Regions from separate parts of the Lysinibacillus sp. NPDC097231 genome, predicted to be linked through region 3. Evidence: riboswitches for the same ligand, from Rfam matches in the RefSeq annotation. Region 3 holds a riboswitch; each other region holds the start of a gene.

Region 1 (8,294 bases), on a different contig from region 3:
ACGAAGCAACTTCTACAAGAGGCACTGGGACAGTTGGAGGCTAATGATATCGATCAAACGAATCAAGCGCAAATCGTAGCTTCCTTACAATATGTAGAGCAACAAATTGTGATTTTAAAAGTAGTGAATCATCAATTAGCTGATGTACGCATGAAACAGAAACATCAACGTGCAAGTATGGAGCAACTGCAAGAAAAACAAATAAAACTAGAGCAATATTTTGCTGACCAAGCGAAGGAATTTACAAAACAACAGGCAATTGTAGAAGAACAACAAAAGCATATTCCAGAAAATGTTAAAACGTTACAAGCATTAAAGCAAGCGACTGCTGATATAGCTTCACAAAAGGCTGCATTACAAGTTGCATGGCATGCCAGCCAACAAAACTTGCAATCTTCTAAAGAAGCAGCGAATAATGCTAGAATGGCCTTGGAAATAGCTAAGCAGGCTTTCGAAGAATTGAAGCTGAAAATGGATGAAAAGCGCGAGCTATTTTCAGAAAGCATGCAGGAAGCAGGCTTTGAAAACTATGAAGAATTTGCTGCTGCAAAGCGTAATGTACTGCAATTAGAGGCTTTACGGAAGGCTTGCAGTGATTATACTTTACAAATACACACATTGCGGATTCAAATTGCTGAAGGGGAGAAGCATCTTCAAGGGAAAGAGAAACAAGATTTAATGTTAATGGAAGAAAAGTTAGAGATGCATCGTATAGCATATGAGGAAGCTTTTAAAGTATTGCAGCAAATGAAAGGATTTGCAAAAGTTTGCGAAGATTTTGTTGTAAGAATTGAAGAAACAGCACAAGAGATTCGTTTACTTGAAAAAGAAGCAGGAAAAGTTAAGGAGCTCTATGCAATGCTAAATGGTCAGAACATGAAAAAGCTGTCCTTTGAGCGATATATTCAAATCAATTATTTAGATAAAATTACAGAGGCGGCTAATGTGCGTTTACACCATTTATCTAATGGACAATTTGAGCTTCGCCGTTCCGATCGATTAGAAAAGCATGCCAAGCAAAGTGGTCTCGGACTTGATGTTTATGACGCCTATACAGATCAATTACGCGATGTGAAAACATTATCGGGTGGAGAAAAGTTCAATGCATCCTTGAGTCTTGCTCTTGGTATGGCAGATGTGATACAAAGCTTTCAGGGGAATATCCACATTGAAACAATGTTTATCGACGAAGGCTTCGGTTCTCTCGATGAAGAAGCATTAAATAAGGCGATCGATACTCTCATTGATTTACAGGACTCTGGACGCATGATTGGTGTCATATCACACGTTTCAGAGTTAAAAGCTACAATGCCCGCAGTGTTGCATGTCGAAAAAACAATGAATGGTCATAGTCAAACATATTTTGAAGTAAAGTAAGGTAAAAAGGCGTACCTCCCTTAATAAAGCGAGGTACGCCTTTTTTATCCTACATAAACAGGTAGTAATTTTTCTGTACCGAAAGCAAAGTGTCAGGTACAAGACTCCCACAAAAAAATGTAAGTGATAAAGCACTACTGATTGAAGTGTACCTTTATTTTTTACGTGGAATTACGTTGGGAGTTGTTCCTTTTTTAGCAGCTATTACTTTCTTTACAATTGGAATAACGATAGGTGCTAACTTTACCGCGGTTTTGACAACGTTAGATACTTTCAAAAAATAACAGCTCCTTTTACTAATAGTTCTCCTGTTTTACTTCTTTCAGCGGGTATCCAAACATCTGTTGAAATAGTAGAACTTAGTCTAAGAACGCTACGTCCTGTGGCAACGACTGAGTGACCAACTTCATGTTGTTGCTGTCGCTACGCTTTCGCACAGACAAAACCATTTTGCTGCTGCTGCGTTAGAACTACGCTCTCGACAAAAAACATCTATTGGCCTAAAGCCTCCCGTGGATGTCACGGAATTAATTGATAACCTTATCGGATAACACGAACGGCCTGAATTATATTCCAAATAACGATTCCTAGAGAAACGAGTAAATAAATGACAAATGATGCTAACCAAACGATCATAAATGTATTGCTACCAGAAGAATATGGGTCGTAAGTGTTAAATGATACGGTTGAGAAGACAAAGACGGCAAAGAAGATAATTCCAAACACGAATGGGATTAAATGAGATATAAGTGCTCGAATAGAGTGTCTCTTTACGTCACTATCTTTTGAAACAAAGTAAACAATTAATGGCACAATAAAGGGTGCAAAAAAAACACTGAGATAACTAAATGCAGATAAAATTTTTTGGTTCTCCATAGTTGTACCTCCTTTTTTAATATTTACGCATGAAAAACAGTAAAGTTTCAAAAATTAAATGTGAAAAGGTTGTAATCATGAAAGTGTTTGCGTACAATGAGGTTGTTCAAATAAAATTAAGATGTAACGACCACAAGGGGAGCTGATGATGTCGGCTGAGACTTGGCACGTAATGCCTCGACTCTTTGAACCTGTAAGTTAACACTTGCGTAGGGATGTGGATAGAAACTGACACTTTTACGATGTGAGGCTCTGTCCTGGCATCGTTTTTTCATTCTTCAGGGAATGAACAATTGATGTCAGAAAGAGACATATCAGCGCTTTTCTATTCCTGCTCTTGTATCCTACATCGGAACAAAGGAGAGAATAATATGGACAAAAAAAGACTTTTAATGCTTGTGGAGATTGCGATATTCGCAGCGATTGGCCTTGTGCTTGATCAGGTTTCCTTTAAAGTATGGGCACAAGGTGGCTCGGTTAGTCTAGTGATGGTACCAATAATTTTAATAGCTTTTCGTTGGGGTCTTCTACCTGGTTTGACAACAGGCTTACTTATCGGTGTAATGCAAACAATGTTTGGTGCCTACATTGTACATTGGTTTCAAGGCTTACTCGATTATGGAGTTGCCTTCACAGTAGTTGGTTTGGCTGCAATTGTACGTCAACCAGTGCTTGAAGCTGCAAAAAATCTAAACAAAACGAAAATGGCGCTGTATATTATTCTAGGAACAGTATTAGCAGGGTTTTTACGTTATGCAGCACATACGATTGCTGGCGCAGTATTTTTCTCAGAGTATGCTGGCGATCAAAATGCTTGGATTTATTCAATTATCTATAATGGAACATATATGCTACCAGCAACAGTCTTAACAGCAATCGTCGGTGTGCTGCTATTTACAGCAGCACCTCAATTAATGCAACGAAAATCATAAATATTTTACCCTTCACATGAGTGGAGGGTTTTTATTATTTAGCTTATCATCATGACATGGAGGGGATTTCCGATCCGATGAGCCGCTCAGTCGCAACGGAAGTCAACTTATATAAATGACATACGTTTTAACAAATGTCATCCCCGACCTTTGATGATGAGCCTGTTTTCAGCACTTTATAATTTAAGCTGGCATACAATATTTAAAGCGTTTAGCGTTATACGCATAGAAAGTTATGTTATATTAAAGAGTAGATATAAGATGAAAGGAACGTTAAAAATGATTGTAAAAACGCAAGAAGAGATTGAAGCCTTTAAAAAAATCGGCCGTATTTGTGCTGAAATCCGTGAAGCAATGAAGGCTGCTACAAAACCTGGTGTGACAACACTTGAGCTCGATGAAATTGCTGGTCGTATGTTTGCTGAAGCAGGAGCAATTTCTGGTCCTAAAGGAGAATATGACTTCCCAGGATACACATGTATTAGTGTTAACGAAGAAGTAGCTCATGGTATTCCAGGAAAACGTGTTATTAAAGAGGGAGACATCGTGAACATTGATGTATCTGGTTCCTTAAATGGCTACTTTGCAGATACGGGCATTTCATTTGTGGTTGGTGAAGGTTATGAAGATAAAGAAAAATTATGTCGTGTAGCTAAAAGTGCCTTTGACCGTGCGATGACAAAAGTGAAAGCTGGATCAAAATTAAACCAAATCGGAAAAGCTGTCGAGCGTGAAGCATATGCCAATGATTTAACAGTAATTATGAACTTAACAGGTCATGGTTTAGGTCGTTCACTACATGATGAGCCAAATCATATTTTAAACTATTATGATGCATGGGATTCTACAATAATGAAAGAAGGCATGGTGCTTGCAGTTGAGCCTTTCATCTCAGCGGAAGCAGAGCATATTGTTGAAGCTGGTGATGGTTGGACATTTGTTACACCAGACAAGTCATTAGTAGCCCAAATCGAGCATTCAGTTATCGTTACAAAAGACAAACCAATTATTTTAACTTCATTAGATGAGCAATAATAACTTAAAAATCCTGCTAACCAATTATTTTTGGTAGGCAGGATTTTTTTTGATAAATAGTATTCCGACAAGTAGTACACCGCATAAAAACAACGCGGCTGTTGTCACCAGTAGCTCATCAAAACCATTATGTAATGCAATCCCGATATAACACCAAATAAATACACTTGGATACATGATATCAAAATGATGGAATCGAATATGTAGCGCAATCGCTACTCCAATTGTCAGTAAAATTACTGCCCAAAGTGGATTACTAAGGCCAAAACCGTTCCATTCATAAGAGGTTAGCGTAAAGCTTGTGTTTGTCATCAACATAAATGTAACCCATGCGAAGTAAATCGAGAAGGGGGTGCGACCAGACAGTGAATTGTTGTTAAGTGGGTACGTATTGTACAACAGAAACAAATACAACACTAAAATTAGCGTACTGCCAAGTGATACAATATATAGTTCATGATGCCATGTGAAAATTGCTAATGCCTGTATTATACATATGCTACTAAAGAGAACAGTCTGTTTAATAGATGTCTTTTTTAAATTCATAACTAACCAATAACCAAGTAATATGAAAATCACTATCCAAATTACATGACTAACATCAACAGGTGCAAATACAACAGGAAAACGATTTGAGATTTCTAACGAAGATTGACCGTTTATATTCATGAAATAGGATGAAAAGGTTAGGATGAGTGAGACAAAATAACTAATTGTCATCAAAATAAATCGAGGCATGCTTTCCTCTCCCTTCGTGTTAAATTGTATAGGGAAAAGACAAATAAGTATAGGACTGTAACATTACATTTTCATTATAGCGGAAATTGTCAGCAATGTATTGTGTTGTTTCCTTGAATTATCTACAATTTACCATTTGTATAGGCATCCAAATATTTCTTTAGTACAATAAAAAATATACAAATATAAGGAGTGGAAATTGAATGACTCAAAATTTAAAAGATCTAGATTTAGCAATTGAATTAGATAAAAAAATGTATAAAAAGAAGTTAAAAGTACTCCAATATGAAATGTTAAATGCCCAACAGTTTTTATTAAACAACAAAATTGGGCTCATACTAGTATTTGAGGGAATGGATGCTGCAGGTAAGGGAGGTGCCATCAAACGACTAATTGAACGTGTTGATCCACGTGGCTATGTCGTACACCCTATTTCGGCACCCCAGCCTCATGAACTCCGATATAATTATTTACAACGTTTTTGGAGAAAGCTACCACAGCATGGTCAAATCGCTATTTTCGATCGCTCATGGTATGGCCGTGTATTAGTGGAGCGTATTGAAGGATTCGCAACAAAAGAAGAGTGGACTCGTGCATACGAAGAAATAAATAACTTTGAAAAGATTTTAACTGCAGGGGACTACATTGTCATTAAGTTTTGGCTTCATGTCTCGGATGAGGAGCAACTTAAACGTTTTAATGAACGTGAGAATGATCCTTATAAATCTTGGAAGCTAACAGATGAAGATTGGCGTAATCGTGAAAAAGCACCTGAGTATATTGAAGCTGCAAATGAAATGTTTGAGAAAACAGATAAGAAAAGTGCTCCTTGGGTTTTAATAGCGGGTAATGATAAAAAATATGCACGTGTACAGGTACTACAAGAAACAATTGCGCATATCGAACGTGAGGCTCAAAAACGTGGTCTTCATTTAACGAATGTATTAGATAAGGCTCATTTAGAAGATGCTGAATCATCAAGCCTTGAATTGTTAGAAGAGAAACCGAAAAAGCAAAAACAAAAAAACTAAATAATGATATTGATGCTGTGATAACAAAACGAGCTGTTTTAGTTGTAGCAGCATCTTTTTTTACATACAATAAAATAAAACTTCAATCAGTGGGGATTGTATTCCCATTAATAAGAAAAGAAGAAGCGATATTAATATGTACTGATAATTATTGGAAGGCTAGTGTGGAGAAATGGTGCTTAAGATTTGGAATTTATTGAGGAAAAAGGGTGGAAATGTGGTATCAATTCAAGGGGGAAAATGCTACATTCGCACATTTCAAGAAAAGGATGTACAAAGTTTAACTGATCTTGTAAGCCGCAACAAATACTTTTGGTCTACATATGAACCATTACAACGACCCGAATATTATACAATTGATGCTCAATATAAAAAAATTCAAGAAAGCCTATATTTATTGGACTCCAAACGAGAGTTTTCTTTCGGTATTTTTGAACCAGGTACAAATAATCTAATTGGACATATTGCTCTTTATGCTGTCAAACGCTTACCTTACTCCAGTGCATTTGTTGGCTATGCGATGGATGAAATTTATGTAGGGAAAGGGATAGTAACAGAGGCTGTTAATATGGTTGTGCGATTTGCATTCGAGCAAGTAGGTTTACATCGTGTCGAGGCTTATGTTTCAACAGAAAACAATGCTTCTATCCGAGTTTTGGAAAAATCAGGATTCCAACGTGAAGGTTTATTAAAAAAACTGCTATATATTAATGGTCAATGGGTAGATCATTATATGTACGCACGTTTAGAGGACCAATAAAAAGAAGTGTCTATCTTTCGAGTTAAGTCGGATAGACACTTCTTTTCTATTGTATTTAGATAATAACGAAATAATCGTTAATTAGTGTTTTCTACCGTCTTCAATTAAATCTAAGCGACCTGTATTCGGATCAATTACTAAGCCATGAACAGGTACGTCTTTCACCATTAATGGGTGATTACGAATAGTATCGACACTTTTCATTACACTTGTCGCGACGTCACCGAAGCCACGTAAAAATTCTTTTAAATCAAGACCTGAATATTCCATCATTTTTATGGTTTCAGGGCTAATTCCTCTAGCAACCATTTTACTTAGCATAGCTTCTGGATCAACTGCACTCATACCGCAATCATAATGTCCTACAACATACACCTCATCTGCTTGTAGTTCATAAACAGCTACAAGTAAACTACGCATAATCGCACCAAATGGGTGACTAACTAATGCGCCAGCACTTTTAACAATTTTTACGTCGCCATTACGTAAATTCATAGCTTTAGGTAATAGCTCTACAAGGCGAGTATCCATACAAGATAATACAACGATTCGCTTATCAGGATACTTTGTTGTAATAAAAGGCTCATATTTTTTTTCTTGAACGAAATCTTTATTAAATTCTAGAATATCTTGTAACATTGTCATGAAAAATTGCTCCCTTCCTTACAAAAATATTTTAGAGGAAAACTTTAAATATGCAAATAATAATGACAATAATCACGCGATTATTACGAAAAATAAGAAAGTTTAGTAAATTAATTAGCAGATTGAAATAATTAAAAATATAGCGAAACTTGAATTAGCGAGGAATTTTCTTCATTGATTACCAGTTCTCACTAATCTGGCTATACGGGCAGTTATTCTTCACTTACATCTTAAAGTGGGAGACTTGTACACTTAACGCTAGATAAACAAAAAACAGCTACGTTTTTTAGTAGCTGTTTTTCATAAAATTAAAATTTTTCTTTTGGTTTTGGATCTACGGTTACAGAAGATTTAGTATCTAATCCAACTTGAAGATAGTGGATGAAGAATCCCATAGAAATTAATAAAACGGCTGAAAAACCTAGTAAAGTCGTCAAGAACACGATAAAAGCTCCTCTCTACTCAAGTAATTACTATATTATCTGTTTTAATTATACAATAGGTTACTAGGAAAATCTAAGGATAATTTATGACATCAATAACATACCTTACCTAGAATAATATTAGTAGGAATGAATTACTTAAATTGCCCAATTACCATTGCGGAAAACCGGGTCTATTTGACCATCTATAGTAATGCCATCTATATTCATTTGCTCTGAACCAATCATAAAATCCACATGTATCAAGCTGTGATTAAGTCCATTCGTAAGTAACTCGTCTAAAGACATGTCCTTACCACCCTCGATACAAAAAGCATAAGCGTTTCCTATCGCTAAATGATTAGAGGCATTTTCGTCGAATAATGTATTGTAAAATAGTAAACCAGATTGTGAAATTGGTGATTTGTGTGGTACTAATGCTATTTCACCAAGATAATGCGCACCTTCATCTGTAGCA
Region 2 (8,294 bases), on a different contig from region 3:
CTAATGCATGACCGATAAATATTTGTGGTTTAAAACGTTGAACAAGACTTTTTAAGTCTGGACCATAGAATTGATTGACAATGGGAAACTCGATGCCCATTTGTTTTAATTCCTTCATGTAAGGATTATTATCTTCGACTTTTTCTCTTGTCTGTAAAAAAAGTGGTTTCATTCCTACCTTTGTGTAGAAATTAACAGCCTCTATATTATTTCCTTCTACAGTACCTATCCCAAAAGAAATTCCCTTTAATTTATTTCTTGCTGTTTCTACTTTTTCATTATGCTTATCAAGTAGTTGCTTAAGGTCTTCTGATAAATTTACCTCTAACGCAGCAGCAATTCTCTCATAATTTTCTAGAATTTTTTGAGTATTATATGTTTGTTCATATTCAACATATGGAATATCGAATTTTTCACTCATCGCTTCTGCTAATTGAAGTGTACCCCGACCAATTAAAATATTTAATTCAGCTTGTGAAGCGCTTTCAATTTGTGCAAGACTTTCTGCTCCTGGTAAGACTGCATTAATTGTCACCCCTACCTTTTCAAGAAGCTGAACTAGCTCACACTCTCGCCAACGAAGCGAACGTAGTCCAATAATGTTCACATGCTTCTTTTTCTTTTCTAATGGTTTCATTAATTCAACAACCGACAACAAAAACTCACTTTTACCTTTTTGGTGATGTAAGCATGCATAACCATTTGTTTTTACTACTAAAACTTTAGAATGGATTCTTTCTTTCACTAGATTTAAAACGGTCGCATCAAATCCAATAATTTCTGGCGTACAAGTAGACACTAAAAAGATAATTTCAGGGTTTAAGCTCTTCGCTAGTTCTTCAATCGCTTCCTCTACGGCCAGATCTACACCAAAAACCATATCTTCCTGTGTTAAATTTAAAGAATAAATATTATTTCCATTACTATTAAAAGAGAGCTGCCGACGCCCAGAAGCCACACGTGCATGATAAGAACATGAAGGTGGTGAAAGAACCAGTGCTACGCTACTTGGAAAAAAAGGGGCTTGCATAGATACTTCAAATAATCCACAATGTGCACCTGGATACTGCGTTGCTTTACGAGTTTTAAATACCTGATTTGGAGCTACTAAACTCATACAATTACCACCCTTTCACTATTTTTTTGTTAACGCATATACGAAACGAAGTGGATCCATCGTGCCTGCGAATTTCCAATTATCATATTTATTATCCATAATTGTTACTCTAGATGGATGAACTAAAAAAGCACCTGGTATGTTCATCATTACTTCTTGTTGAATATCGTTATAAATCTGTGCCCGCTTTTCATGATCAATCGTCATAACAACATTTCGAACTAATTGATCTAACTTAGGACTATCGCTAATAATTGAATTTGTACCTGTACTCGTAAAGTAATATTGGAAGAAATAATACGGATCAGCATTACTTTTACCCATACTACCTAGTGATACTAAATCGTACTCACCCTTCTTCACTAAATCACGTACAATATCATCTCCACGCACTTCAAGATTCACCTTAACTCCAACATCTTTTAATTGATTTTGTAGTATTTCACTAACAGGTTTCCACGTTCTATCTGATTTGGTAACAAACGTTAACTCCAAGGCTTGACCATCCTTTACAAAATAGCCCTCTTCATTTTTCTCTGTATAACCTGCTTTTTTAAATAATCCTTCAGCTACAGCTAAATCATATGTATAGCCTTCAATCGATGTATCTACCCATGGGATAGAATCATTAAATCCAATTGGACCTTTTGCAGTAGTTGCATAGCCTTCATAGACATAGTCAATAATTTCCTGTCGATTAATCGAATAATTTAGCGCTTCCCGCAAATTTTTATCACTTAATGGACCTTTGTATAAATTGAACCCAATCCATTCCATCGAACTAGCGTCTTCATTAATCACTACTTTTAAATTTTCATTTCCTTTTAATCGCTCAATTTCAGAAAAGGAAATCCCGTAACCATCAGCACCAATCAAATCTACTTCCCCCGATTCAAGTGCCAAAATCATTGTTGAAGCATCCGAAATATAAATGACATTTAAGTTATCAATATCCGGCTTTCCACGCCAATGATTTCCATTAGCTACAAATTCAATTCTTTCTTTAGTACTACTTTGTACTTTATATGGTCCTGTACCAATAGCTTCTACAAATTTCCCTTCTGCATCAAAACCGGTTGGGCTAGGAATGGCAGTTTGATAAGAGCCTACAACTGTTAAAAATGTTGCCGATGGTCTAGTTAATGTGAATACGACTGTATAATCATCAGTAGCTTCTACTTTTTCAATACCTAACCTTCTAGACAACTCTTTATTTTGCATATAACGATTAAACGCTTGAACAACTGCATCACTTGTAAATAATGTATCATCGTGGAATTTAATATCCTTCTTTAAATAAAACGTCCACACTTTTGCATCTTCACTAACCTCCCAATTTTCAGCTAGTGCACTTTCAAATTGGCCAGATGATGTCTCTAACGCCAAGGATTCAAAAACTACCGTCTTTAACGTTGTATTTTCGCGACCATTAGCATAAGGATCTAACCCTAAATAATCTAAAGCATGACCTAATGCAATATTCACATTGCTTGGTTCATTAGCTTTTTCTTTCTTCTCTACTGCTTTTTCATCATTGCCACATGCTGCTATAATAAAAGTTAAACAAATTAATGTAGCAAGTAGAAAAAATTGCTTTTTCACTGATCTCAAAATCATCATCTCCTCAATATATTTTTGAAGCTATTTGAATATTATCAATTAGTTGTGTGAGAATAACGAAAAAAGAAAGAATTTTCAGTGAATATAGAGTGAGATTCTTGTGAAGTTTTGATATGGTGAAGGTGGAGCAAAATGTAAGGATTTTTTCAAATACATGGTAAAAAACCTAACTAAAATTTAATTTTCAACTTATTATTAATATCCAAGCCCAAATTTTTACGACCAAATAAAATAAGACTTGTGCCTAATTTGATAGACACAAGCCTTCACTTGAATTATTTATAAATCTGACTGCCTGCCTTCTTAAATTCTTTTGCCTTTTCCTGCATGCCTTGGTGAATCGCTTCAGTCGTATTTAAGTCTCTTTCCTTTGCATAATTGCGAATATCCTGTGAGATTCTCATACTACAAAACTTAGGTCCACACATTGAACAGAAGTGTGCCGTTTTCGCTCCCTCTGCAGGCAATGTTTCATCGTGATATTCCACTGCACGCTCTGGATCTAGGGATAGATTGAATTGATCGCGCCAGCGGAATTCAAAGCGTGCCTTAGATAGTGCATCGTCACGCTGCTGTGCTCCTGGATGCCCTTTCGCTAAATCTGCCGCGTGAGCAGCAATTTTATACGTAATAACCCCAACACGAACATCCTCACGATTTGGTAACCCCAGATGCTCTTTAGGCGTTACATAGCACAGCATTGCTGTACCAAACCAACCGATCATTGCAGCACCAATGGCTGATGTAATATGGTCATAACCGGGAGCAATATCTGTTGTCAGTGGCCCTAATGTATAGAAAGGAGCTTCCTTACATACCTCTAACTGCTTGTCCATATTTTCTTTAATAAGATGCATTGGCACATGCCCTGGTCCCTCTACCATCACCTGTACATCATGCTTCCAAGCAATTTGTGTTAATTCCCCTAGCGTTTCCAGTTCCGCAAACTGTGCCTCATCATTTGCATCTGCAATGGAACCTGGACGTAAACCATCACCTAAAGAAAAGGCAACATCATATGTTTTCATAATTTCGCAGATTTCTTCAAAATGTGTATATAAAAAGCTCTCTTGATGATGATATAAGCACCACTGTGCCATAATTGAGCCTCCACGAGACACTATACCTGTTACACGATTAGCAGTTAATGGTATATAACGCAGTAATACCCCTGCATGAATCGTGAAGTAATCAACACCTTGCTCGGCCTGCTCAATCAACGTATCACGATACACTTCCCACGTTAAGTCCTCTGCCACACCATTTACTTTTTCTAACGCTTGATAAATAGGTACTGTTCCTACTGGCACTGCGGCATTTCGGATAATCCATTCACGTGTCGTATGAATATGCTTACCAGTCGACAAATCCATAATGTTATCGGCACCCCAACGTGTTGCCCACGTCATTTTTTCTACCTCTTCCGCAATAGAGGATGATACAGCAGAATTCCCAATGTTGGCGTTAATTTTCACGTGGAAGTTGCGTCCAATAATCATCGGCTCGGCCTCAGGATGATTAATATTAGAAGGCAAAATAGCACGCCCTGCCGCGATTTCTGAGCGCACAAATTCAGGGTCCATATTTTCACGAATGGCTACAAATTCCATTTCCGGAGTAATAATTCCCTTTCTTGCATAGTGAAGCTGTGTTACATTTCTACCTCTCTTCGCACGCAAAGGCTTTCTAGATAAATCCGGAAAAACATTTTCTTTAATACGTGGATCATCAGCATTGCGGAATCCATTATCTTCTGGCTTGATGGTACGACCTTCGTATTCTTCAACATCATCCCGCTCACTGATCCATGCACTACATAAGGCAGGCAATCCTTTTGTAATGTCCACCATATATGCAGGATCAGTGTATGGACCACTCGTATCATAAACACGAACTGGCGCATTTTTCTCTTCCCCAAAGCTGCCTGTCGTCGGACTTAATGTAATTTCACGCATTGGTACTAAAATATCAGGTCTCGATCCCTCTACATAAACCTTTTTGCTACCATCAAAGCTCGACATAATTGTAATATTCTTTTCGTTAACTGTTGTCATGACCTACTTCTCTCCCTTATAGAAAATTTCATACAAGGACCGAATCTAGCTCACTCCAACAAAAATCAATTTTCTTTTGCTGTCGCTTCGCTTTCGCACAGATAAACAACGCGTTCGGAGGTTTTATCTGTTTGACACCTACAGATTAAAAAATAAAAGCCGAATCCAAAAAATTTTGGATCCGGCTATCAATGTAAAAGTATAGTTATCGCAAATAATATAGATTGCAACAATGGTTAACTTTCCCACGCTGGTATGAGCCAGATCAGGTCCAAAGGGTCAAGAAACCTCTAAGCGTTTCCCTCTCAGCCTGACTCATCAGACTCCCCTAGTTAATGCTATTTAGTTTGATGCTAGTGTAGCAGATATTACTAAGGGATGGAAGCTTCATTTGATAATTTTTGTCTTATCATCATAACGTGTGGTTGATTTCCGTTCCGTCTAGGCGTTTCCTGAGGGCGTCTAGCTGTTAGGTAAACAACAGTTCCGCTACGTAAATAACAATTGTCACTGTGATGCAGCTCACAATCGTTGAAAACAATACTGTTTGTGCAGCTGTTGCCGATTCTACGTCATATTCTAATGCAAGACTAGAGCTATTTCGCGATGTCGGAAAGGCACTGGCTATAAAAAGGGATTGTGCTACGACACCGTCTAGGCCAAGTACAAAAATAATAAGTAAAGCTACAGCTGGCCCTATGATTAATCGTGTAAAACAGCTAATGAATACCGTTTTATTGAACATAGATTTGATTTCAAGCTGTGATAGTTGTGCACCTAATGTTATTAATGCTATAGCGATAAAACCGTCTGCCACATGATCTATCGGAATTTTAATAAACTGAGGTACAGTGATATCAAAGTAGTTCAGAGCTACACCAATAATAAGCGCATGAATAATAGGCATTTTGAGAAAATCTTTTACGATTGCCATGCCTGACTTTGTTGAAGAAATTAAATTGTACAAGCCGTATGTATACGTGGTCATATTTTGAAATATCACTAGAATAACCTGAATGGCTACACCAATTGGCTGTGTCACAAAAATCATTTGTGCGACTGGAATACCGTAATTGCCGGAATTTATGAGGACAACGCTATTTTTAAACACTGCTGCCTCCGTTCTCACTAGACCTAATGCCCTCGCTACAAAGTGACTAAGCATCATTTGGCTACCAATAAAGAGGAGGATAAACAATGCAACTTCCCCAAGCACCGATAGTTCTATACTCGTTTCATACAAATTCACAAAAACTGCTGCTGGCATAAAACAGTATGTAATAAGTTGCGAAAGTGCCTTTAAATTAAAACGGAATTTTTTTTGAAGAATTGCGCCAAGTACAAGTAGCACTAAAATAGGAGCGACAATCTGAAAGAAAATCATTCCGAGATACATCATGGTAATGTCCCCCTCTCCTTTCCTATAGTAGTGCTGTTTATCTACTTGGTCAATGCACCTCATGATTGCCTATTAGAAATAGTAATCCCACAAATTTGCAGAAAAAAAGGCTACCTTTCATATTTACATATCTGGTTGGTAGTCATTCTTGTATTAAGCAAGCTTAAATCGATTAACAACCTCTTGTAAGTCTTTTCCATGTTATCGATGGATTCTGCCACCTTTTGTAGCTCTGCTTGTTGATCTATAGCAGATGCACTTACTTGTTCAGCAGACGCTGCCGTCTCCTCCGATATTGCAGATATATTTTGAATCGCCATAATAGCTTGATTTTTACGCTCTAGCAATAGAAGAAAGTTTAGTCATTAACATATTGATTGATACCGCAATAGAACGAGAAAGCTCATTTTTACGCGCCTCTCTTAAATCTGCAGCAAAGGTGATTTAACTCAAAAAAGTAGAAGAGAAATTTATAGAAGCTGCTCGCGCGGGTGAACATGGGAAAGGTTTTTCTGTAGTTGCCGAGGAAGTACGAAAGTTAGCAGAGCAATCCAAAAATGAAACAGAAGTTATTATCATAGTATAAACAAGAAATAACACTAAAAATAATCCTATAATAAGGGAAGATAACTTCAAAGCAACACCCCTAGGTTTTCCCATTATAACACCCCCGTTTTATAAAAAAATCATAATGGATGGACTAATGTATCACAACAACATAATTATCGAATAATGCAGAATTTTACTTATTTATGAGTAATTTTAAGCATTTCATTACATAAACAAGACGTTCCGAGAAAAGGACTAATGATTCATTTGCTTTATGGATATATAGTAAAACATCCCTTCGTATACTAATATATTGAAATATATGTTATATTATCTATTAAATACTATGATTGGAGTGACTTAAATGAAAAAGAAAGCGTTATCGACTTTTATGGCAACTGCTATGACAGCCACTTTGGTATTGCCAGTGCTACCTGCAAATGCCGCCTCTGGTGATTCTTCTGTAAACCACTCAATTCAAGTAGCTGCAGCCAAAACAAAAGTACCTTTGGGGCAAACAGTTACGATTACAAATATCACTAAAGATATGGTACGTACATCCAATGGTTCATTCAGAATCAATAAGTCGCTGAAGCCCCTCTTTAAAACATCGAATATCACTGCATTAACGAATGCTCAAGCTACAATTGTGGTAAAGAACGGTGAAATTACGAGCGTTACAGCACTAACATTAAATAAAGCTGGCACGAGCAAAAAAGCCGTATATTTTAACGGCGGAGACGCAGATATTTCAGGAAATCTAACTGTAAATGCGGATTATATGGAAGTTCAGAATGTCAATATTGAAGGTGAACTTATCGTAACGAATCGAGTAAAAAAAGAGATTACGCTTGATGACGTAGCTGTTGATGAGTCAATCACATTCAAGACTTTGGCGGGAAAAGTAAATTGGTTATATGTTTCTTTACAAGACGTTAAATCCTCAACAATTAATTTGAACCGTACGAAAGTAAATGTGACTTCCAACCAAACGATTTCTAAAGTCATTGTAGAAGGTAAAGTTGCTGCATTTGAAGCGGCAGCCAATATTGATAAGCTGACAATCGATGTGGAAGATGATTTTAGCCTGTACGGAGATGGTAAAATTGAGCAAATAATTGTCAAGAGTGGGGAAAAGGTGGCATTAGATTCAGGACATATAGTTAACAATGTACAAGTGGATGATAAATCAGCATCTGTAACTCTACCTGTCTCGAATAAAACAGAACTAAGCAAATTAATCGCATCACCTCCTTACGTTGCCGTGTCTATTTATGGAAATGACACTTTAGCAACAGAGAAATGGACAACACAAGCTGAGCGTACAGCATTCGAAAATGTAGTAATTAGCTCAAGAGCAATAGCTAATAACGCCAACGCTTCACAGGCGCAAGTGGACAATGCCATTACACAGTACAAAACTGCATTAGCAGTTTATCAAGCTGCTCAAAAAACTGGAACGAAATATGGTTATGGTGATAAGTCTTCACTTCAATCACTTATCTATTCTGTTCAGTATGTAACAGTATCTTGGGATGGTTACAACGTACCATAT
Region 3 (8,294 bases):
TATTTATGGTTAAGAATTTTGTAAATAGCTAAACTAAATACACAGCGGAAAAGCGGGGAAGTGGGAGTATAAGGGATATTCAATTTACATATATGTATAAGGATAAAATGTATCAAGCGAAATCAATTAAATTTATTCTAATTAATGTTTTGTTAAACTAACCGGGGCTTTACTTCAAGATGGGATTCCACAGGGACCCCATCTTTTTCTTATTCAACTAACTGAGCAGGTTAGTTTAACAAGAAGTATATAGCTAATCATTACTTCCTAAATAAAAGGAAATTGGTGGTATGATTAAAATAAGAAACTGTATGATTGGATTGAGTAAAGGAAGGTGACGCATGAAAAATAGAATTCATTATATATCCCAAACTTTAGTAGTGGGATTTTTAACTTTAATGGTTGTAATAGACATCTTCCCCGAAATAGGAATAAACATGTCAATAGGGATAATGGGGGTTGTTACCTTTATTGTATTAGCTGTTATTACTCGTCAAAAAGGGGAACCCGTATTTAACTCAAGCAAACAAAAACTTATTTTTACCCTTTTTTTTGGGATATACATTTTCTCAGTACTAATAATTTTAACTTTACTTGGTGGTGCTTCTCGGGCTGGAATTGGATTGTCTAATCCAATTCTATGGGGATTATTTTTGATAGAAGTTCTTGTTTCCTATACTAAATATAGGAGGGAATTAAAACAAACCAGTGACAATGATAACGGAACTTTTCAATAAGCTTGTAAAGCAAACGGGGGCTTTACTAGAAGATCATTGAGTTGCATAGGCATCGCTTTTTTAGTGAAATAAAGAACATTCAGTTTATACCAGAAGAAAACCAAGTAGATAGGAGTGGGTTTAGATATTCTATTGCACTTTACCAAGATGAGAAAATTACTTTTTCATTTTCTTTAAATGAAGTAAATGGTAATTATTATTATACAGAGCCAGATATTTATCCAATTATTGATGACTTCTATGAAAGTCTTGAAGTGGAAGAGGAATAAGTACTTACATTTCTTATTCAACAAACAGGGGCGTTTATCCAACAAGGATTTACGCTTTTTTTGTTGAATTTTATTTACTAAAGGGAAGGTTTGTTAAGGAGGAGTATAATGCGTTTTCTTTATTTGCTAAGTGTTATTATCTCGGGAATTGTAAGTGTTGTCGGTTTTGCATTCACTAATATGACAACTACTTCATTCGACCCCACAGGTGACAATTTTGTTGGAGGAAATGGAAACCCAGGCCTAATGTTTGTTATGCTTCCAATGTTAATTATTCTTTATTTTTTCTTTGCAATGATATTTATTTTTGAAAAGTTACATGAACGTTTTTCAGTGAAAAGGAAACTATTTCAAGCCTGCTATTCAGGGCTGTTTGTGCTGATTTTGGGAATGACGATTTACCGAATCCTTTTATTTCGAAATGAAATCAATCCATTTTTTGAATACGAAATATCCTATTTAAATCCTTTTTCTAATCATTTATTTTTTAACTTCTGGACGTTTATAGCCTGCCTTTGTGTTTCAGGATTTTGCTCATTTTATTTCAAGAAAAGTTTGTGAATAAATGTACTTAGACTAACGGGGGCTTTACTTGAAGATCATGCTTAGAATTATTGCGCTGTCAACATTAAATAAGAGTATGTTTTGATCAATCTTTTTTCAAAACATACTCTTTAAATTTGTTCTTATATAAAGATGGATATCGTTAATTTAATTAAACTTTATTACAAATCTACAGCTAAAGGAGGGAGGGGATAATGTAGAAAGTTTATTTTCACCTGTAAACATCCTGCCCCAGTCCTGATTTTAGGAGGGGGTAAAATTAATAAGAAACTGGTACTTTACTTTCATTCCGTTCACTACCTTTAGAGTATAGCGTTTTTGTTATGATGTAGTACAAAAATGTACCAGTTAGTCCTAGAATAAGGAGCAATCCACCCATATATATGGGGCGAATCCATTCACCAACGATGATCAATAACGAAGATACAATCATTGCTCCGTAGATAGTCAAGCTATTAAAAGCCATATAGGTGCTACGAGCGTTAGATGGGGCAAGTTCTCCTATCATCGCTTGTTTAATAGGAACATACATCAGCTCACCAATCGTCCCAATAAACATGGCCATAAAAAGAAACAACACGTTATTTGAAAAAGCAAAAACACTAAAACATATAGAAAAGATCAACATTCCTGTAACGAGAGTCCAGCGATCACTACACTTTTTAAATAAGAATAAAACAACACTTGATAGAAGAACTACAAGAATAGTATTCTCTGTTCGGAGAAAACCTAGCATTTTTGTGCCATCTATCATGAAATTTATTCCAAACAATGAAGCTGAGTGTTGGGCTATATCTTTTTCAAGGCGAATCCCAATATAGTTTGGTAAAGACTGTTCCAAGGTGAAAATCAAGATTGCTCCGAAAATATAATACATAAATACCTTATCTTTTAAAACGGTTGAATAGATTTGAAACATCTCTTTTGATGAAAATTTTTTCTTATGATTAGAAGACTTAGGTGCAGGTTCTGGTGAATAGGTTTCTGTGATGAAGAATACGGTCATGAATACAGATAACAAAGAGATGATTGAAATGCCAATAAATAGCTCAAATAAGTACCTTTTAGATGCTCCAATGATTCCTCCGATAGCAGTTGATAAATTACTCAACCAGTAGCTAATTGTAAATACGAGCTTTCTCGATTCAGCATTAGTAACATCAATAATCATAGCTTGTGCGGCTGGCTGAAACATTCCTCCACAAAACATATTGATGATAAAGAATGCTGCAGAAATATAAGGAAGGTTAAACCAAGGGGAATTACAAAGCGCTATTAACAAATACGAAAGCAATAGTCCAAGTTCAGCATAAATCATTATTTTTTTTCGCCCTATTTTATCTGAAACATGCCCTCCGATAAAACCTCCAATAACGCCACTAATCACAATTATTATAAGAATAATACCCGTTTTAGTAGCTCCGATTTTCTGGGTAAAATAGATTGCTAGAAAAGGGATAACAGCCATTGAAATAAGGCTGCCTAGAAATTGCATGGCTAGGCGAAGTTTGACGTTAGGATGGATATCTCTCAATTTCATATAAATCACTCCTCACATATTAAGAAGAGCTCTTTCTGATAGAATTTCCGTTGATCCAGTCAGCGGAAACCAAAAAGAAAATCATCCAAACTATTTTTCATGATGATCAAAATATTATCTACAGGTGCAGACCTGTTTTTTGAGTTACCTAATTTTAAAGATAAGAGCGAAGGAAAGGGGCTTATTTATTAGAGATAGGTCCAAATAATCTCAGAGCTTGTCTCGATATATCCTTCCACAATGAATTTGTATATTCATCAATAAACGTTAAACGCATTCCGTTTAAGATGGATAAGTATGACTCAGCAATTAATGAAGGTGATTCTTCATAAAAGTAACCAAGCCTTTGACCTGCTTCAATAACAGGATAAATACAGTCTATAAATGTATTTACGAAATCGTTTAGTTCGTTAAAAGGCTTTGGAAATCGATCAGGTCTTGCAATAACTTGCTGAATTAGACGTAGGTATTCACTTCTCGTTGAAAATATGTGTACATGGCAATCTACCATTTTCTTCACAACTTCAAGAGGCTCACCTTTAAAGTGTTCTTCTATCTCAAAAAAATATGGTTTGATTTCCTCCAAAGGCTCCAAAATGGCTGTTTCATAAAGTGCTTCTTTTGAATCAAAATACGTAAATACCGTACCAAAGCTAACTCCTGCCTCCTTAGCTATTTCGGCAACTTTTGTCTCTGCAAAACCATTCTCACTATATAATTTAATCGCGGCGTTTAGAATAGTAGATCTTTTTCTTCTCTTTTTTTCATCATTAGTAAGTCTAGGTTCCATTTAGATACTCCTTTCAACAAATGATTGATTGATCAATCAAATTTTATTGTATTTTGTTTCCATTGTCAATATGATGAAGTATTTTTACTTCTTAAATGAATAAATTTATTTCAAAAACCATTTACAGCGCTTTCGGTAAAGAGAGCCTTGTCTTTTATAAAGAGATATGGGTATAATAATCAACGAAAAGTTCATATGGAAAGAATGTGGGGGGGCTGGTAGTTGCCAGCTGAGATTGTGTCCGATAGACGCTGACCCTTTGAACCTGATTTGGCTCGTACCAGCGTAGGGAACATCTATTCAAAAAAAGAAAGCTTTTGATATTGATTGTAAAACGTCTGGGAGGAATCCTAGGCGTTTTTTATGTTGGCAAGCATTTGCTGTTTGCACAAACCTTGGGGCAGACAAACCGTGGATGCGCTTTCTTCTGGTTGTAACATTCACTCATGAACACTTTCACACTATTTACTGGGAGGTTTCAACATGAAAAAAAGGTTATTGATCCTGATGGCTACACTTTTAACATTAGTGGGCTGTAGCGCAAAAGAGGATACAAAGGATACGAACGTATTGAAAAAAGTATCCGTCGTGCTAGATTGGACACCGAACACCAATCACACAGGTTTATACGTAGCGAAAAAACTTGGCTACTTTAAGGAACAGGGCTTGGACGTTGAAATTTTACTACCTGGTGAAGCGGGTGCAGACCAGCTTGTAGCATCTGGCAAGGCTGAGTTTGGCGTAAGCTATCAGGAGGCGATTACACAGGCTCGTGTGCAAGATGTACCTTTAGTATCGATTGCGGCGGTTATTCAGCACAATACATCTGGCTTTGCCTCTATCGCATCTAAAGGCATTACGTCACCAAAGGATTTTGAAGGTAAAACATATGGAGGTTGGGGGGCACCACTAGAACAGGCTGTTCTTCAATCACTCATGCAAACAGAACATGCGGATATTCATAAGTTGGATATTGTCAATGCAGGTGATTTAGATTTCTTTACGATGATGCAAAAGAATATTGATTTTGCGTGGATTTTTTATGCCTGGACTGGAATTGAAGCAGAACTTCGTGGGGAAAAGCTGAACATGCTTTATTTAACAGATTATAGTAATCAGCTTGATTATTACACACCTGTACTTGCTACTAATGAAAAAATGATTAACAATGATCCAGAGACGGTTAAAGCATTCGTCGCTGCGGCTGCTAAGGGCTATGACTATGCGATTCAACATCCAAATGAGGCAGCAGATATATTACTAGAAGCGGTTCCTGATTTAGATAAAGAGCTTGTGCATAAAAGTCAGGAATGGCTAGCAGATAAGTATCAAGACGACGCTGCTCAATGGGGCGAGCAAAAGCTGACTGTCTGGGAAAATTACGCAAAATGGATGTCAAGCAACAACGTGTTAGAGGGCGAGTTTAATGCAAAGCAAGCCTTTACGAACGACTTTTTACCGAAAAAGGAGACGAAATAATATGGCCAACTCATTAATCAGTGTTCAAATTATACCAAAAACAGAAAAATATGAAGATGTGATTCCATTCGTTGATGCGGCAATTGCCATTATTGACGCATCTGGAGTGGAATATGAGGTACACCCGTTAGAAACGACAATGGAGGGGGAGCTATCGACTTTACTACACATCATTGAAAAAATGAATGACAAGATGATTGAGCTGGGTGCTATTAATGTAATCACACAAGTGAAAATTTTATATCAGCCATCCGGTATTACAATGGGGATGTTAACGGAGAAATATCAGTGAGGGAGCAGGCAATTCAAAAAGGAAGGACGATAATTTTTATCGCCTTCCTCTTATTCATATGGGAGCTAATTGTGCGTTTTGCAGACATTCCACATTGGCTATTGCCTGCACCCAGTGCCATTTTGAAAGAAGGCTGTCAATCGTATGAAACGTTTGTGCCGCATGCCTTTGCAACGGTGCAATTAGCATTACTAGGTCTTGCTATCGGGATATTGTGTGGGCTAACGGTTGCTGTGATATTACATCGTTTTACGTTTGTTCGAGAGCTGTTTTATCCTCTTCTCATTATGTCACAGAACGTTCCTGTGCTTGTTCTAGCTCCGTTATTAATCATTTGGTTTGGGTTTGGTTTATTGCCGAAGCTTATTATTATCTGTCTAGTGTGCTTTTTTCCTATTGTTATTGCTGTAATGGATGGCTTTCGTCAAACCTCACCAGAGTTGAAGCATTATTTTATGATGATTGGGGCAACCAAAGCACAGACCTTTTGGAAGCTTGAATGGCCTTATGCATTCCCAGCTATCTTTTCAGGTATTAAAATTGCGGCAACTTATAGTGTTATGGGGGCTGTCATTGCGGAATGGTTGGGTGCGAAAAAGGGGATTGGTGTTTATATGACATTGGCACAATCGTCATTTCGTACGGATCGTGTGTTTGTTGCGATTTTTGCCATTGTCGCTTTAAGTTTGCTGTTATTTAGTGGTATTCGCTTATTAGAAAAATTTGTTGTGAAGGGGAGAGGACAACATGCTAAGTATTCAAAACATTGATAAATCCTTTGATTCCCTTCAAGTCATTCAAAATGTATCTTTTGAGGTGCAGGACGGAGAATTTGTTGCGATTGTCGGACCATCAGGTAGTGGGAAGAGCACGCTTTTTCAATTGATCGGTGGTGTTTCTTCTATTGATAAGGGAGCTATTCTATTAAATGGTGTAGATATTCAGCAAAAAAGAGGAACCATCGGCTATATGCCTCAGCAGCCTTGCTTATTACCGTGGCGTACGATAATTGAAAATGTCACGATTGTAGAGGAGCTTCATCAAAAACCTAATGTTGAACTTGCCAAGGAGTGGTTAGCAAAAGTAGGTCTCGCATCGTTTGAAAATGCGTATCCCAGTGAGCTGTCAGGCGGTATGCAACAGCGAGTATCATTTATTCGGGCAATTGTCAGTGACAAACCTATATTATGCTTGGATGAGCCATTTTCTGCGCTTGATGAGTTTACAAGGCTTGAAATGCAGTCATGGTTATTATCCATATGGGAGAAATATAGAAAATCTATATTGTTCGTTACCCATAGTATTGAGGAAGCTCTCTTTTTAGCAGATCGCATCATTGTCTTAACGAAGCGACCAGCGACGATTAAAAAGGAGATTGTCGTTCCTTTTACAAGACCAAGACAAGAGGAAATTCGGCACTCCGCAGCATTTACGGCATTAAAGCAACAGTTGTTTACGTATTTAAAAGAAGAAAAGGATGACATTCATGTTGATTGATGCACATATTCATTTAGAACAGTATCAGGAAAAAGAAATACCTGCTTTGCTAGAAGAGGTTGAACAAGTCATTGCGGTTAGTATGAACCTTGCATCGTGTGAAAAAACGTTGATGCTGTCGAAAACCTATGCAAAGGTGAAGGCTGCGTTTGGTTTTCATCCTGAACAAGCTTTACCTAGTAACATTGAAGTTGAGGCGTTATTTGATTGGATAAGCCATCATGCTGATGAAATGGTGGCTGTTGGAGAGGTAGGGTTACCGTACTATTTAAAGCAGGACAAGTCTATTGATTATCATCCGTATATGGCATTGTTAGAACGTTTTATTGTGTTGGCAAAGGAATTAGAAAAACCAATTGTCTTACATGCGGTTTATGAGGATGCGGCACTTGCTTGTGATTTGCTTGAAAAACATCAAGTAACGAAAGCGCATTTCCATTGGTTTAAAGGAGACGAGGAAGTGATTCAACGGATGATTGATAAAGGCTATTTTATTTCCGTTACACCCGATTGTACGTATGAAATGGAGATCCAACAGCTCATTAAAAAATATCCACTTGAACTGATCATGGTGGAAACGGATGGGCCATGGCCATTTGAAGGTCCTTTTGACAATAAACGTACGTCTTCTCGGATGATGAATCATTCAATAGAGGTCATTGCATCGATAAAGGGGCTATCAACACAGGAAGCGGCAAAAATGATTATTCAGAATACAAAATCATTTTATAATCTATAGAAAATAAGCAAATAAAAAAGCAGTATATAGAATGTTTATTCATCTATACGCTGCTTTTTGTATTTTGTAAAATTGCGTTCTATTGTCTCGCGCTTTGTCTTTGTGACACGCTCATGCGTACTGAAAGGGGAGGATTGACGATTTTGTTCAACATCTTTTCCTTTTGTACGCTTTATATGCATGCGTTTCTTTCTTGCTCTTGATTGTGACAAGGTACCACCTCCAATGCTTCTTATCAATATAGTACCGAATGAAGAAGAAAATGTAAAACCTCGTAAGTATATAACTTACGAGGTAATTGTCATTATTAGTGAGATACGTCCTGTACAGAAATACCTGTGTTTGCTTTAACATCCACTTCGCGATATTTCTTTTCATCACTTTCTT
Region 4 (8,294 bases), on a different contig from region 3:
GCCTAAATAGTCTTGGCTACTCACTTAACTCTCTAAATGACCATGAGCTACGTGAAGCAACTGATAAATTAATTACATTGGCACCAAATGTTAAAGCCATTATTGGGGATGAAATTACGCCATTGATGATTAATAACGAAGCAGCAGTAGCACTCACTTGGTCTGGTCAAGCAGCTGATATGTTGTCAGAAAATGAAGACTTAGACTTTGCTGTACCAGAAGAAGGCTCGAACTTATGGTTTGACAATATGGTTATCCCAAAAACGTCAAAAAATATAGAGGGTGCACATGCCTTCATTAATTTTATATTGAACGCTGAATCGGGTGCTAAAAATGCTGATTATGTAGGCTACTCTACCCCTAATATTGCAGCAATGAAATTAATGGATAAAGAAGTTGTGTCTGATGAACGCTTCTATCCTTCTGAAGAACAACGTAAAACATTAGAAGTTTATAAAAACTTAGGCCCTGATTATTTAGGTAAATACAATGAGCTGTTTTTAGAATTTAAAATGGGCATTCGATAAACCATTTAAAGCTGTTCTCACGTTATTGACGTAGAGAACAGCTTTTTCCTCATTTAATACGAATGCACTCGATCATGTTAGTATGAAGCTTTTCCATTCATTAGATTGCAACCCTATAACCTTATTTCAGACTTCTAGTCAATAGCAAAGGTACAAGCCTTGTGGTAGACTGTAGTATATTTGATTAGAAAAGGGGGATATTCGATGACCCAGCAGAAGTCTAATAAGGCGGCTTTGTATATTTTAATGTTTAATATGTTTATCGCAATGGGGAGTATTGGGATTATTATTCCTGTTATGCCTGAGTATTTAAAAATATTCGGTGCTGCAGGCCAAGTTCTTGGCATGCTTATTGCAACGTTCGCCTTTGCACAATTCGTATTTTCTCCAATTGCTGGGAATCTTTCGGATCAATACGGTCGGAAGAATCTTATTATTTTCGGCCTAGTAGTAACAGGGCTTGCACAAATTGGTTTTGGACTTTCTACAGACGTGTGGATGCTCTTCCTGGCACGCTTTTTAGGTGGCCTCGGTTCAGCATTTATTGCACCTCCTATTATGGCTTTTGTAGCAGATGTTACAACATATGAAGAACGAGGTAAGGGGATGGGAATGCTAGGAGCAGCCATGTCTCTTGGCTTTATGATTGGACCAGGAATCGGTGGCTTTTTATCAAAAGTAAGCTTACATTTCCCATTCTATACGGCTGGATTTGCTGCTATTTTAGCAGCGTTACTATCATTTTTCTTATTACCATCAACAAAACCAAACTCTGCGAAAAAAATACAAAAACAAGACAATCTAGTGAAGCAAATGGCACGTTCCATACATATGCCTTACTTTGTTATGCTTATTATAATGTTAGTATTCTCGTTCGGTATTGCTAATTTCCAAACAACTCTATCGCTGTTTGTTACTGAAAAATTCAATTACACACCCGTGGATATTGCCATTATCTTAGTTGTAGGTGGTGCTTTCGGTGTAGTGGTACAAATGTTTATTATTACACCGCTCTTTAATCGTTTCGGTGAGATGAAAGTGGTATTAGTCAATTTATTTATTGCAGCCGTTTCTATTTTCTTAATTTTATTTGTTTCTGGCTTTGCACTTGTTTTAACTGTAGCGACAATCTTCTCTACTGCCACTACATTAATTCGCCCTGCTGTTAACACGCTCATCTCGAAGCTCGCTGACAATGAGCAAGGGTTTGCGGCTGGTCTTAATAATGCATATATGAGTCTTGGTAATATGATTGGTCCAGCTTTAGCGGGTATCCTATTCGACTGGAATATGAACAGTCCTTACATTTTCGGGGCTATCATTCTAATGGCCTGCTTCTTCCTTGCCCTTATTTGGACAATGAAAAGAGCACCACATCTTATGCAGTCTGATTCGAAATAGTCTGACAAGTCATTGACTATTTGTAGTAGTATGTTACATTTATGTTGTTACGCTGCTCAACAAAAAAATGAAATAATTATTACCACTAGGGGAGTCTTTAAAAGGCTGAGACGTGTATTGTTATATACGGACCCTTTGAACCTGATCTAGTTCACACTAGCGTAGGGAAGTGGCGACGCTTGCTTTTTAATATGTAAATGCAAGGCCGCTTCCTATTGTTTTTCAGGAAGTGGCTTTTTTTCGTGCTAGAGGTCTAAGCGGCGATAACAATTAAATTTAAATATTTTAAAGGAGCGGACATTATGTCAATTCGAAAATTAACCATTATGGCCTTATTAGTGGCAATTGCTGTAGCAGGCTCTGCCTTTGTTTCAATTCCGACAGGCATAGCACGTGCATATCCAGTGCAGCATGCCATTAACGTTATTGGCGCTATTTTTCTTGGACCAGTGCCTACTGTTATGGTCGCCTTTGTTACTGCGATTATTCGTATTTTAACAGGCACAGGTTCATTGTTAGCTATACCTGGTAGTGTCATTGGCGCACTGTGCGCAGCCATTGCTTTTAAATATAGCGGCAAGCAATGGCTAGCAGGTGTTGGTGAAATGTTTGGAACAGGAATCATTGCCTCATTCATTGCAGTACCTTACGCACATTTATTAATGGGAACATCCGTAGCTGCATTATTTTTCATGCCAGCCTTTTTAACATCAAGTACTATTGGTGCCATCTTAGGCGTTGTCGTTGCTAGTAATCTGCGAAAGACCGTATTTGTAACTAACCTTAATACAATGCTTAAATAGCCTGGTTTATAGAAACAAATTAGAGCATTATCGAAACTATTTGAGCTTTTATCGAAACATAATGTCATTTTATCGAAACTTTTTGTGCCTTTATCGAAAAAATTCCTTAACAAAAAAAGAAAAGATGGCACATTGCTAAAAGCGATGCACCATCTTTTTGTGTTTACTATCTTTTTTTCATGCCCTTTAATAGCTGGGCAACATTTGTATCCTCTGCCTGCAGTTGTTTTTCCTCTACAAGCTGTTCGTTTCTCTTCGGCCTTGTTAGGAAGCCCCAACCAAAGCGTCGTATTGTTATATCAATGAAGAACAGTAGCATCCCCGCTAATAAAAGCCAGGTTGTAATATTTTGACGTTCTGCACCTTTTTTCGTAAATTCACGGAATACTTCCTCCGGCTCTTTCAAAACGGAGCCGCCTGTTTGTTTTGTCAGCTCTTCTGTTAGCTTGTCATTCACTGGACGTAACTCATATTCGGCACTATACGGAACACTTAAGCCTGCCTGGTAAATAGCTTCGTCTTCATCTGCAATGCGGAAGAAGATCAGTCCTGGTTCTGCCTGTACAACCGCTCGAACTTGTGACGCTGAAATGGTTTCAAGTTGTGTTTCAAGTTCTTCACCAGATTCGTTAACAGCTACAATATCTAAAAACGCTACTTCATTTGTTGGATCAGTTATCATAAATGAACCGTCTGACTCTAGACGTACATCATAGGCTACATCATTATAGCTCGGTAGCATCTGTGAAATAAGCGTTTGCCAAAACGTACCCCAGTCTTGCCATCTTGCCCAGTCTCCTGTCCATTTTCCTGTCGAATCAGTAGTGAAAGCGAATGTCTTGCCAAGGCCATATTGCCACTGCGCTAGCACGGGATCCTCCTTCTCACTTTCAGCGATCACAGAAGCCCCCTGCTTTGCTGTCGTACCGATATAAGCATTCATTTGAGGTACACCATTTGCAAATAACGTGTTCCATCCAGATGCATTATAGATAGTTGGATAAAATGGGCTATCCTCTATATATGTGCGTGAAATCATTGCCGTTTCACGAGATAAAATCGAAGGGATGGTCTGCTCATCAACAACGTCGTAGAATCGTCCACTGCCCATTTCACTAAGTGCTTCAAGTAAATTGGCATCTGCATCTTGTCCAATGGCTACAGTAGACAATGTCACGCCATTGTCTTTTCCTTCAGCGATTAAATCTTCGTAATTCCCTGGCTGTGACTGTCCATCCGTTAATAGAATAATATGCTTACGCTGTAGCTTTAAATCAGCTAGGTTTTCATAAGCTTTTGCAAGTGAACCATAGATTTCTGTTCCTCCACCTGGTGTTACAGATAAAATGGTGTCTACAGCTTCTTCCTTATTGCCAAGCGGTCCAGTTTCGATAATTTCCCAAGGTCGATCATCGAAAGCAATAAAGCCGAGTGTATCTTCTTCTCTTAACATTTCAACTGAACGAGCAGCCGCCTCCTTAGCGAGCTCTAGCTTCGCTCCAGACATACTGCCAGAACGGTCAAGCACGATAACAAGTCCTAATGATGGTAATTGTTCCTTACCTTTAATCTCCATTTCAACTGGTAGTAACGTTTCGATTGGTGTTTTAAAATAGCCACCCAAGCCAAAACTATTTTCGCCACCGACCATTGTAAAGCCGACACCGAAGTTTTTCACTGCCTGTTCAATTACATTCATTTTTGCCTCGCCTACTAAATGCCCTGGCACATTATCAAAAATAATAGCATTGTATTGTAAATAACTTGAAAGTTCATTTGGTAAACTTTCAGCACCCACAACATCATAGGAAATGGATTGGCTACCAAGTGATGCAGCGATAGGTGATGCTGTGTCATAGCCGTTAACGATTAATAAATGTGGTTCACTTTGCACCATCGTAACACTTGTTAGTTTATTATTTTCAAAAATGGCATCTTGTTCAACTTGCATGAGTGCCTCATATTTTACAAGTCCCTCTGCTGTTGCTGTATGTTTATACGTAAATACATTTGAACCTTGTGCAAGCTCCACTGCCTCACGATGAATGAGTTTATCATTTTCATATAATAATAATTCCCCTTGTCCTGCCGCAGTTGCTTGAATTTCAGTCACCAACTGCTGCTGCTCCCCTATATAAGCCACTTGTGGGGTTACAAAGCTTTTAAGTGATACATCGTTAGCAACAGGTTGGCTAAACGGTACTACATCAACACTAATGTTTGAACCTTTAAACTTTGAAGCAAAATCTAAGGCATCTCCCTTTGTTTCATTGCCATCCGTTAACAATACTAGGCGTGTTGCTTTTTTTGGATCTACGATACCTGAAGCGAGCTGTAGGCTTTGCTCAATATTCGTTTGATCTGTTGACTTTATGGCTGTAAATTTTGGTACTTCCTTTAATGAATTTGATAAAATGGCTTCCGTTTGCAGTGTCGATGAAAAAGAATAAATCCCTGCAAGCTGTTTATCCTTTTTCGACTGTAAACTTTCCTCTATAAAATGAGCCATCTCATCCTCTGTACCATTCATGGAAGCAGAACGGTCAACTAAATATATTATTTGTTCTTCCTTTACAGGTAATAAAATATAAGGCCCTGCAAGTGCGAAAACCAAGCAGCAAATTGCTACAATGCGTATACCTAGTACCACGATATGGCTCTTTTTTAGTCGCTGACGTTCACGCCAATAGGTCCAACCAAAATACGCAAATAAGGGAAGTAACAGCAACAATGCTAATGGCATATCAATTCGTAAATCCACGACGTCGTTGCACCTCCCACTCTGAAACAAGTAATACTAAAATAATGAGGATGAGCCAAGGCACGAACGAAGTTTTCGCTATTTCTTCTTTACCATTGTCCTGAAGCTCTCCCAATGTATAACTTGTCCCTTTTTCAATGACACGCTCTTGAGCTTGAAGCTGTACAATAAAGTGCTTTTCTTCATTGTTTGAACGTGCTGTATAGATCCCTGGCTTCATTGGAGCTGTTAATAAACCATTCATAACAGACGATAAAAACTGATCATCTTGGGAATATACACTCCATTCACCCTGTGCTAAAGCCACAGCACGTTGCTCATTTGGTGTAAAAATACCGAGTGAACCAATTGATTGTGAAAGCTGTTGTTCAACACTCCATAAAAATAACGGAAATGAAGGATAAAGTGGCCAATCTGTATCTGCAATATCAGCTAATACTACAATATCTCCTTCAGGTGAACGCTGTATAAATGGCTGATCTCCAACCGATGCAATCGTTTTATAGCCATCGAAACCAGGATATACAACACTGATGTATATATCCTTTAGCTCGCTAAAGGCAAATAACGAATCACTTGTTGTTGTTACTTTCCCAGAAGCTTCAAGCTTTTCAGCATCATCACGTCCAAATAATATAATCGGCTTGTCCATCTTTTCGAGTAGCGCCGTTTGATTTGTTACAGCAGTGGCATCTCGATTATCAGCTACTTGTAAAGACGGAACAATTTTCACACCACTATTAATCGTCTGCAAACCTTTTTGAATGAGTTGATGCATGCCTTGATCGACAACTAGTTTTGAAGAAGCTGTCTGTAGCAACACTGTTTGCGAATTATCAACAGCAAAATCATCATTTGCATCTATCTTAGCAGTCAATGAATCTTCTAATGGTAAATCTTTAAATGTTTTCGTCACTGCTTCATTCGGTGGTAATGTGACACCCTCTGTAGTAATCTCATTCCCCTTCCCATTTTGTAGAGAAAGTGTTACTTTTTGCTCTCGGTCAGTATCATTTTGCAATTGTACAAGCGCCATCGTAGATTGACCATCTGTAGTAGCAGCAAAGCGTGTTATGGAAATATTCATTAAATCCTTAGCCGCGCCTTTGACAAACCACTTCACTGTATCCTTTTCCATTGGTAAAAGCTTTTTATCAAGAGTATCTGTAAAGACATAAATAGATGTTGGTGTATCTCCGACAAAAGCCTGTGCCACATCAAGAGCCTTATTCATTTGAGCTGTTTCATATGTTACTTGTAACTCTTGAATGGCCTTCTCAATATCTTTTGTATTCGTTTCCTGCTGTAATATCGCTTTTGGTATATTACCTGTTGTAATAAGCGTCACTGGCCTTCCGTCAAGCTGATGAACCAATGACAGCATTTCCACTTTATGTGTGTCAAACGTTGACTGCTCTTTCCCTGCTAACATCGTAGCGGATGTATCCACAATGAAAATCGTTTGTGCACCAACAATTGTTGGTTTTTTAACATAAGGATTCATTAATGCAAGTACAAGTAAAAGAAGTGCTAATAGTTGCAAATAAAGCAGTGCATTTTTTTGTAAATGCTTTAAGTACGGTGATACACGTGTTTCCTGCATAATTTCTGACCAAAAAAGTGTCGAGGACACGGTTTGATCGGTATATTTTTTCCGAAAGAAATAATATAGAAGGACAATGACCGGGATGATGGCCGTCCAGCTAAAAAGTAATTGACTAAAGCCCAATACGGCTCACCTCACCTGATCCAGTATGCTTTTAATAGTTGCTGAAAGATGGCATGCTGTAAACCATCCTCCACTTTAAGCTGTAATTTTCGAACGCCAAAGCGTCTACAAATTGCTTCCAATTCCTCTTCGTGTAATAAACGTCGAGCTGTATACGTGTCTAGTACTTTGGAAGACATTGTAACATTCACATCTTTACCAGTTTCACGATCCAAAAGGCGAACATCACCCGTATAATTTGGTGCTAATTCCTCTTGGGTTACTATTTGCAATATGCGTACATCCCCTGCATAACGTGGTAACCTTTTTAAAAGCTGTTCCCACTCTTCGATTGGCTCTAGCCCATCTGTAACAATAAATAACACTGTACTATCCTTTGGTAATGCTTTTAAAGCTCCCTGTGCAAAGCTACCCGTATAATCCGCTTGCTCTATCTCTGTTACGATTTGTAAAAAAGCACGTCGATACATAGCTCCTTTACGGCGAAATGGTGGTTTCATCTCATCTTGTACAAAAGAAAATGATAACCGATCATCTCGTCCAAGCACCATTAAACCAAGGGAAGCAACAATTTGACGAGCAAATGTCCATTTGGCGTCATCACCCATGGATTTAGTGGCATCTAACAAAATGTGTACACGCATCTCTTGTTCATCTAAAAATCTTTTTATAAAGTATTTATCTGTTCTTGCAAAGACGTTCCAATCGACCTGACGTACATCATCACCTAAATGATATTCACGAAAATCCGAAAAATCGAGGGATGCTCCGAAGCGCTGCGAACGGTGCGAGCCCTTATGCTGCCCACGTAATTTGGAGGCCGTCGCCACTTGGAAGCGACTAATTTTCGCTAACCAATCCTCGGGCAATAATAATTTTTGCGTCACCTGCTAACACCTTGCTGTACCTTTTCTAAAATTACATCAATGACATCATCTGCTGTTTTACCTGAAGCCTCCCCTTCATAATTCAGCAACATACGATGACGTAATACTGGCTTTGCAACAGATTTTATGTCTGCCACGGAAACGTGGAAACGCCCATTCATAAGCGCTCTTGCTTTCGCTAACTTT

The links. A riboswitch is a leader RNA that binds a small molecule or an ion and turns the genes downstream of it on or off. The one in region 3 is predicted to bind thiamine pyrophosphate.
Region 1: linked by a shared signal. The riboswitch ahead of thiT (energy-coupled thiamine transporter ThiT) and the one ahead of ACIQXF_RS02710 (ABC transporter substrate-binding protein) in region 3 are both predicted to bind thiamine pyrophosphate.
Region 2: linked by a shared signal. The riboswitch ahead of thiC (phosphomethylpyrimidine synthase ThiC) and the one ahead of ACIQXF_RS02710 (ABC transporter substrate-binding protein) in region 3 are both predicted to bind thiamine pyrophosphate.
Region 4: linked by a shared signal. The riboswitch ahead of thiW (energy coupling factor transporter S component ThiW) and the one ahead of ACIQXF_RS02710 (ABC transporter substrate-binding protein) in region 3 are both predicted to bind thiamine pyrophosphate.

What each region holds. Positions count from the first base shown of each region.
Region 1 is NZ_JBIWDH010000015.1:5,262-13,555, reverse strand. It holds gene ACIQXF_RS10805 (AAA family ATPase) at 1-1,377, shown strand, start outside; gene ACIQXF_RS10800 (hypothetical protein) at 1,532-1,654, opposite strand; gene ACIQXF_RS10795 (magnetosome magnetite crystal formation protein family) at 1,918-2,253, opposite strand; TPP riboswitch at 2,379-2,486, shown strand; gene thiT (energy-coupled thiamine transporter ThiT) at 2,625-3,185, shown strand; gene map (type I methionyl aminopeptidase) at 3,465-4,220, shown strand; gene ACIQXF_RS10780 (hypothetical protein) at 4,245-4,958, opposite strand; gene ACIQXF_RS10775 (polyphosphate kinase 2 family protein) at 5,162-5,989, shown strand; gene ACIQXF_RS10770 (GNAT family N-acetyltransferase) at 6,162-6,749, shown strand; gene ACIQXF_RS10765 (beta-class carbonic anhydrase) at 6,831-7,394, opposite strand; gene ACIQXF_RS10760 (hypothetical protein) at 7,703-7,837, opposite strand; gene ACIQXF_RS10755 (aminopeptidase) at 7,976-8,294, opposite strand, start outside.
Region 2 is NZ_JBIWDH010000030.1:24,055-32,348, reverse strand. It holds gene ACIQXF_RS16775 (nitrogenase component 1) at 1-1,117, opposite strand, end outside; gene ACIQXF_RS16770 (ABC transporter substrate-binding protein) at 1,136-2,719, opposite strand; gene thiC (phosphomethylpyrimidine synthase ThiC) at 3,013-4,791, opposite strand; TPP riboswitch at 5,017-5,131, opposite strand; gene ACIQXF_RS16760 (AEC family transporter) at 5,261-6,190, opposite strand; gene ACIQXF_RS16755 (hypothetical protein) at 6,301-6,537, opposite strand; partial or broken gene ACIQXF_RS16750 (methyl-accepting chemotaxis protein) at 6,663-6,764, shown strand; gene ACIQXF_RS16745 (S-layer protein) at 7,104-8,294, shown strand, end outside.
Region 3 is NZ_JBIWDH010000002.1:180,923-189,216, forward strand. It holds gene ACIQXF_RS02690 (hypothetical protein) at 342-737, shown strand; gene ACIQXF_RS02695 (hypothetical protein) at 779-1,006, shown strand; gene ACIQXF_RS02700 (MFS transporter) at 1,830-3,110, opposite strand; gene ACIQXF_RS02705 (TetR/AcrR family transcriptional regulator) at 3,292-3,900, opposite strand; TPP riboswitch at 4,099-4,209, shown strand; gene ACIQXF_RS02710 (ABC transporter substrate-binding protein) at 4,384-5,379, shown strand; gene ACIQXF_RS02715 (thiamine-binding protein) at 5,381-5,671, shown strand; gene ACIQXF_RS02720 (ABC transporter permease) at 5,668-6,441, shown strand; gene ACIQXF_RS02725 (ABC transporter ATP-binding protein) at 6,419-7,168, shown strand; gene ACIQXF_RS02730 (TatD family hydrolase) at 7,158-7,907, shown strand; gene ACIQXF_RS02735 (hypothetical protein) at 7,943-8,119, opposite strand; gene ACIQXF_RS02740 (solute symporter family protein) at 8,215-8,294, opposite strand, start outside.
Region 4 is NZ_JBIWDH010000011.1:6,761-15,054, forward strand. It holds gene ACIQXF_RS08795 (ABC transporter substrate-binding protein) at 1-527, shown strand, start outside; gene ACIQXF_RS08800 (MFS transporter) at 732-1,928, shown strand; TPP riboswitch at 2,006-2,113, shown strand; gene thiW (energy coupling factor transporter S component ThiW) at 2,231-2,731, shown strand; gene ACIQXF_RS08810 (VWA domain-containing protein) at 2,898-5,492, opposite strand; gene ACIQXF_RS08815 (vWA domain-containing protein) at 5,476-7,221, opposite strand; gene ACIQXF_RS08820 (DUF58 domain-containing protein) at 7,233-8,108, opposite strand; gene ACIQXF_RS08825 (AAA family ATPase) at 8,105-8,294, opposite strand, start outside.